2 linked regions of the Tunicatimonas pelagia genome follow. The protein of the gene in region 1 interacts with the protein of each later gene in a pairwise test. Links are inferred from orthologs where the notes say so. Each region holds a gene or a part of one and is shown on either strand. Other genes may lie near its edges. The genes, in order: P0M28_RS18385 and secA.

Region 1 (3,198 bases):
GAAAGATATTGATTTCCGCTTAGCTAATATTGACGTAGGTCATGATTACATCAACTCTCTGGATATTAACTTGGTAGCTGGCCGCAACTTTGACATTAACCGCGTTAGTGATTCTACCGAAGCCTTTATCATCAATGAGGTTGCAGCCCACACTATTGGCTACAATTCGCCCGAAGAAGCCGTTGGTAAAAAGATTAGCTACGGTGGCCGACAGGGTTATATCATTGGAGTGGCGGAAGACTTTCACTTTGAATCGTTACACCAACCCATTGCGCCTATTATATTTCATATTCCTTTCAGTGCCGATCGAGTGCGTAGGGTAGTGGTCCGAGTACAAGCCAGCGCGATGGATGAGACCATCAGCTACCTGAAAGAACAATGGAGCTACCTTCGTCCGGGCTTCCCGTTTGATTACTACACCATAGGTGACCGCTTTCAGGGACAGTACGATGCGGAAGATCGGTTAGGACAAATTGTGCAGTTTTTTTCCCTATTGGCAATCTTCATCGCGGCGTTGGGTTTAGTAGGCTTGGCTTCTTATACCGCTGAGCAACGCACCAAAGAAATTGGCATTCGTAAGGTATTAGGGGCATCGGTGAGTCAGTTACTGCTGTTGCTTACTAAAGGCTTTTCTAAACTTATTTTGGTAGCATTTCTCATTGCCTGCCCACTGGCCTACTTCGTGATGAACCACTGGCTAGATACCTTCGCTTACCAAGATACGCTGAGCATCTGGAGCTTTATTTTAGCTGGAGTAGCCGCTCTATTAGTAGCCGGAATCACCGTCGGTTCTCAGACCATTAGCACCGCTACCCGTAACCCGGTAGATTCTCTGCGGGATGAATGACGGGCGGGGGGCCGGATCCAGGGAGTAAAGTAGATAACTCCACACTCCTGGCTCCTTGCGCCCTGCACTAAAGATGATTATATTGAAGAAAATTAGCTACTATGAATGCTGTAGAATTTGAGGCAAACGTTAACACAAAAGAAACATCGCTTCTACAGTAAGTTTGCTCAAAGAAATTATCTTTGCCGATCAAACTATACTGCTATCCTATGATTCGTGCTATCATCTTTAGTTTTTCCTTATTATTACTGGCGCAATGCCAGTCTCAAGAAGCTAAAGTAGCTGCTACCAGCGAAGAAGAACCTACCCCACCCAAAAATATCATTCTACTTATTGGCGACGGCATGGGCGTAACCCAGGTAACCAGTCGCTTCTACTACGGCGAGGGCGAGCCAAACTTCCAACGCTTTCCCTACATCGGACTGATCAAAACTTCCTCTTCCCGCCAAAAAATTACCGACTCGGCAGCGGGAGCTACCGCGTTTTCGGCTGGAGTAAAAACTTATAATGGTGCCATTGCCGTTGCCGATGACACTACTTCAGTACCGACTATTGCCGAACTAGTAGCCGATGACTTAAGCACCGGACTGATAGCCACCTCATCTATCGTACACGCTACTCCGGCTTCCTTTTACGCCCATGTTCCTGCCCGAAGTCAGTACGAAGAGATTGCTGCTCAATTAACTACTTCTTCCGTAGATTTTTTCGCGGGAGGCGGCATCCAGTTCTTTATTGACCGGGAAGATGACACTAATTACTTAGATAGCTTAACTGTCAATGGTTTCATGATAGACACCGCTCAGTTGCAAAAACCAGCCAGCTTCTCTATGGAACAGAAATATGGCTTTCTGCTAGCCCCCGACGGTATGCCTAAGATGCAAGAAGGCCGGGGCAATTTTCTTCCTCAGGCTACCCAAATGGCTTTGGATTACCTTTCACAAGACGACGATGGCTTTTTCCTGATGGTAGAAGGCTCACAGATTGACTGGGGCGGGCACGCCAACGATGCTGAGTACATTATTGAAGAAGTAAAAGACTTTGATAAAACCCTCGGAGTAGCCTTGGACTTTGCCGAGCGCGATGGTAACACCCTCGTAGTGGTAACCGCCGACCACGAAACCGGTGGCTTTGCCCTATCATCCGACGGGAGCTACAACGACATCATAGGAACTTTCTCTACCGGAGGGCATACTCCCGATCTGATTCCGGTGTTTGCCTACGGACCTGGTGCTGAATCCTTCGCTGGTATCTACGAGAACACGGGTATTTACGATAAAATGGTGGAAGCAACCGGGTGGAAATCATTAGATAGCCCGGTAGCATCCCGTTAGACCACGCAGTGACTGATAGTTGCGAAGGTAGATGACTTAGCGTTTCTATAGTCGTAAAATATTATTCTAGGAACGTTGAATTCTACCGTATACCCATTTATATTTCACATATACTACGACCTAAACAACCTGCGCCATGAAACCTTTACTTTTTCGGCTGCTGCTAGCCTTGTTCATTTTCTCGATAGGTGCCTGTAAAGAAGATGAAAACCCTGACACTGATAGTAGAACTAACAAAGATGACATCGTACTTACCGAAAATGAGTTCAGAGATGTAAACTTCACCGCAGCTCAGGACACTATCCTCTACCAGTTTGCAACGAATGATGCCGGAGTGATTGAAGTAGTCGCAAAGGGTAGTTTTTCTAATTTGGGAGTTAGCTTAAAAAGTCTATCTGATGGTGCTACGGTGATAGAGAATACCTATACTGACCCGGACGAGGTGATGGAGTGTGGCCCCGTGCCAGCCGGTAAGTATCAGATTAGCTTGAACAGGCTGTTACTCAATACTGATGCTAGCGACATAGAACTTATGTACGTTTAGACACTAGTGATAAACATGAGATGAATCAGAGCCACAGTACGCCTACCTCTATTGAGGTTGGACAGAGAAATACGGCTTATCTCCGCAGTAAAAATGATCAGGATTGGTATGCGTTTGAGCTGACCGAGGCTGCATTTGTCGATATTGAGGTAGACTTTCCTGAAGAAATTCAAAGCTACGCCAAATTACAGCTTTACGACAGCCTTGCACCAGAGCAAGGGGTTGCTACTAACCACACCGACGGCATATATACGCCGGAGCAAGCAATATTACCTCCAGGAAAATACTATGCCCAATTTACCTGCACTAAGAGCAGTAGCAAGGCGTATACATTTACGGTAAAGGCAAATACTGAGCGAGCAGAAAATATAGCTGGAGGCACTAGTCCCAATGAGGCTACCCCACTAAACGATGGCGAAACGGTGAATACTGTGTTGGTAACCAAGAATGAAAGTCGTTACTTCAATATCAATACT
Region 2 (4,260 bases), 2.8 Mb from region 1 along the record:
AGCTTTTTATGTCGCAGACCGGGGCATCCACATAAATGCAGGCCACTTTCCCAGCATTTTCAGCCGCCCAATTAAATACAGATAAACCACCTCGGCTCATTCCTTCCAGCGCTACTTTATCGGCAAATAAGTAGCGAGAATTAAGCAGTTCGTAAAATTCGTTCCAAAGCTGTACCGCTGCCGGACTACCGTAAAGATCGGCCACATCAACATACACTACGTAAAAACCTCGCTCCAGCAGAGCCAGATCTACCTCAGGGCGATGCCCGAAGAAGCGAGCCCGCCACAACCAAGGGTTGCCTTCGGCGGGTTTATTGGGAACAACCACCCGGCACTGCCGCTCCTGAAATAAAAAAGAATACATGGTGTACCCGTGGAACGATCCTAATTCTCCCGAGATAAGCCCATCGGGCACAAAGCGATCTGACTGCTGAATAGGAGTGCATTGTAGCAATGCGATTGACAGCAGCAAGATAATACTACGGTTGTTCTGCTTACGCAACAGTAATGTAGACAAATGGCGATTAATCATTCTCCACGATAACGCAGCGGTTGTTGCGAATATCGTCTTCAACGTTCTTGAATTTTACATCTTTTACGACTCTTCCATCATTATATTGTACGCTCACTCGCTGATTCCGCCCGGCAATTTTCTGGGTTTTAGCCGGTTTCACCGGTTCGGCCGGAGGACGATTGGCAGCGGGTTGACCCTGCCCACGGTTCCCTCCCCCCAATAAGGAGCCGGAATCTTCCTTGGAAGCTTTTACTCCCTGTTCCGACTGCCGACGAGCCGGTCGGCGAGCTTCTCGTACTTCATCTGGCTGCTGAACGGGCAGGTTTGCCTTCATCAGAAATGAAATTGTCTCCTCATTTACTTTTGCCAAAAATTGCTTGAATAGCTCGAAACCCTCGAACTTATAAATAATGAGTGGGTCTTTCTGCTCGTATACAGCATTCTGCACCGACTGCTTTAAGTCATCCATTTCTCGCAGGTGCTCCTTCCAGTTTTGATCGATCAGAGCCAGCACAATGGATTTTTCCATAGATTGAACCAAATCTTCGCACTCAGTCTCTATGCTCTTCTTTAAATCAGCCGATACTGTGAGCTGCATTTTTCCATCGGTGAACGGCACCAGAATATTTTCTACAGTTGCCCCCTTGGTTTCAAATACATTCTTAATGACCGGAAACGCCCTCTGGGCTAACTGCTTATTTTTTCGCTGGTAGTTCTCGTAAGCGAAGTTGTACAGTTCGTCCGTGAGACTTGCTTCACTAACGCTGGTAAAATGATCTTGATCGATGGTGTGGTCGACGCCCAGAGTGCCGAGCACGGTGAGCTTATAGCTTTCGTAATTACTTACACCCTTGGTGCTCATTACAATATCCTCGCAGGTATCGTAGAGCATGTTCATAATATCTAACTGAAGGCGATCTCCGAACAAAGCATGGCGACGGCGTTTGTAAATTACCTCGCGCTGCTGGTTCATCACATTATCATACTCCAACAATCGCTTACGGATAGCAAAGTTGTTTTGCTCTACCTTGCTTTGCGCCCGTTCAATAGAACTGGTTACCATAGAGTGCTGAATCACTTCGCCTTCTTCCAGTCCCATTCGGTCCATCAGCTTCGCAATACGGTCCGAACCGAACAAACGCATTAGATTATCTTCTAAGGAAACAAAGAATTGGGAAGAACCGGGATCCCCTTGCCGACCGGAACGTCCGCGCAACTGCCGATCTACTCGTCGCGACTCATGCCGTTCAGTACCCACAATTGCCAATCCGCCCGCTTCTTTGGATTCAGGCGTAAGTTTGATGTCAGTACCCCGACCGGCCATGTTAGTAGCAATAGTAACCGTCCCGGGTTTTCCGGCATTGGTAACCACTTCAGCTTCACGCTGGTGCTGCTTAGCGTTAAGCACCTGATGCTCAATACCTTTCATCTTCAGCATCCGGCTGAGGATTTCGGAAATATCTACCGAAGTGGTACCGACTAATACCGGACGCCCCTTATCGGTCATGTCTTTAATTTCATCGGCTACCGCGTTAAATTTCTCCCGCACGGTTTTAAAAACCTTATCCTGCCGATCATCCCGAACAATTGGTCTATTGGTTGGAATCACTACTACATCCAACTTATAAATATCCATAAACTCACCCGCCTCAGTTTCGGCGGTACCCGTCATACCAGCCAACTTATGGTACATACGGAAATAGTTCTGTAAAGTAATAGTTGCGTAGGTTTGCGTAGCTTCCTCTACTTTTACGTTCTCTTTGGCTTCAATTGCTTGGTGTAATCCGTCCGAGTAGCGACGACCATCCATTACCCGACCAGTTTGCTCATCCACAATTTTTACTTTCCCGTCGGCAATGATATACTCCTGATCCAACTCAAACATAGCGTACGCCTTCAGCAGTTGGTTAACGGTATGAATACGCTGCGATTTGACCGAATACTCTTTGATGAGTTCGTCCTTTTTTTCCACCTTCTCTTCATCGGGCATCGCTTCATCTTTCTCTAATTGATTAATCTCAGTACCAATGTCGGGCATGATAAAGAACTGCGGATCTTCCCCCTGCTTCGTAATCTGCTCCAGTCCTTTCTCCGTTAGGTTGATATTGTTGGTCTTTTCTTCGATTGTAAAGAATAGCGGTTCGTCTGCCTCCGGCATCGCCTTCTGATTATCCTGCAAGTAAAAGTTTTCAGTCTTTTGCAGAATTTGCCGTATTCCGGTTTCACTTAGGTAGCGGATGAGTGGTTTATGCTTAGGCAACCCTCGGTATGCCCGGAATAAAGATACTCCACCTTCTTTGGTATCACCTGCCTTTATTTTTTTCTTAGCGTCTTGCAGAAACTCGTTCACGGTTTTTTTCTGCATTTCGTAGAGTTTGCCAACCCGGGGTTTAAACTCATAAAACTCGTGCTCATCACCTTTCGGAATAGGTCCGGAGATAATCAACGGAGTTCGCGCTTCGTCAACGAGTACCGAGTCAACCTCATCTACCATCGCAAAGTGATGGCCAGGTTGCACCATATCTTCCGGGTCGCGCGCCATATTATCGCGGAGATAATCAAACCCAAACTCATTGTTAGTACCGTAGGTGATATCGCAGGCGTAAGCAGCTCGCCGCTCATCCGAATTGGGCTGGTAGCGATCAATGCAGTCTACTGACAAATTATGAAATCGGAACAGCGGAGCCATCCACTCGGCATCACGTTTCGCCAGATAATCGTTAACCGTAACAATGTGTACGCCCCGCTTCGCCAGCGCGTTCAGGAAGGCCGGTAAAGTAGCTACCAACGTTTTACCTTCCCCAGTTGCCATCTCGGCAATTTTACCTTGGTGTAGTACAATTCCACCAATGAGCTGCACATCGTAGTGCATCATATCCCAGATGATGGGGGTTCCGGCTGCATCCCATTCGTTATGCCACGTTGCTTGCTCGTCTTCAATAGTGATATTATCGTACTTGGCTGCTAACTGCTTATCGTGCAGTGTAGCGGTTACCACCAATTGCTTATTCTCTTTAAAGCGACGAGCCGTTTCTTTGACTACCGCAAATGCCAACGGCAACACGTCCATTAGTATCTCTTCCAGGTGCTCGTTACGCTTTTCCTCTAGTTGATCAACCTGGGCGAAGATGCTTTCCTTCTCCTGCATATCCAACCCTTCCTCATCCTTCACTCGGTTGTTGAGTGCTTCAATCTGCTGATCGATATCGGCTAAGCCTTGGTTGATCTCTTGCCGTAAGTGCTCAGACTTAGCCCGCAGTTCGTCATCGCTAATAGTGGCCAACTGAGCAAACTCTTGGTTAGCCTGCCCTACCAGTGGCATAATATTTTTGATATCCCGGTCTGACTTAGACCCGAATAGTTTAGCTAATCCTTTGGTAAGCGTATTAATCATGAACTCTAATTAATTTTTTGATGAATAATGAATGATGATTAATGAATGATGACTATAACTACATTATTCATTAATCATCAATCACTAATCATTATTGATAATAAACCTCATTTAGACAAAAACAGTGCCCTCGAACACCATAACGGCGGGGCCTGTCATAAAGACGTGGCTAAACCCTTGGTTCTCTTCTCGTTTAAACGCAATGGTTAGCTGCCCTCCTTTGGCCTGAACCCTGATGGGGCTCACTAAATTATTGGCATGTGCTAACGCTAGCGCAACCGCCGTAATGCCCGTACCGGATGATAGTGTTTCGTTTTCTACCCCTCGTTCGTAAATTCGCATCTGTACCTGA

The links.
Region 2: the proteins of P0M28_RS18385 (region 1) and secA interact in binary tests that used the Escherichia coli proteins (3 or more experiments, as listed by UniProt). The link is inferred for Tunicatimonas pelagia from one-to-one orthologs.

The regions. Positions count from the first base shown.
Region 1 is NZ_CP120683.1:4,273,097-4,276,294, reverse strand. What follows is about bases 248-3,117. They hold P0M28_RS18385 (alkaline phosphatase), read left to right. Parts: upstream 248-1,056; coding sequence 1,057-2,178; downstream 2,179-3,117. Other genes in these bases: P0M28_RS18375 (hypothetical protein), read left to right, coding at 2,743-3,117; P0M28_RS18380 (hypothetical protein), read left to right, coding at 2,315-2,722; P0M28_RS18390 (ABC transporter permease), read left to right, coding at 248-847. Also shown: more of P0M28_RS18390, read left to right, coding at 1-247; more of P0M28_RS18375, read left to right, coding at 3,118-3,198.
Region 2 is NZ_CP120683.1:1,511,676-1,515,935, forward strand. Bases 325-4,256 are described here. They hold secA (preprotein translocase subunit SecA), read right to left. Parts: upstream 3,909-4,256; coding sequence 525-3,908; downstream 325-524. Other genes in these bases: P0M28_RS06330 (alpha/beta hydrolase family protein), read right to left, coding at 325-574; dapF (diaminopimelate epimerase), read right to left, coding at 4,020-4,256. Outside these bases: more of P0M28_RS06330, read right to left, coding at 1-324; more of dapF, read right to left, coding at 4,257-4,260. UniProt on the Escherichia coli protein: Required for protein export, interacts with the SecYEG preprotein conducting channel.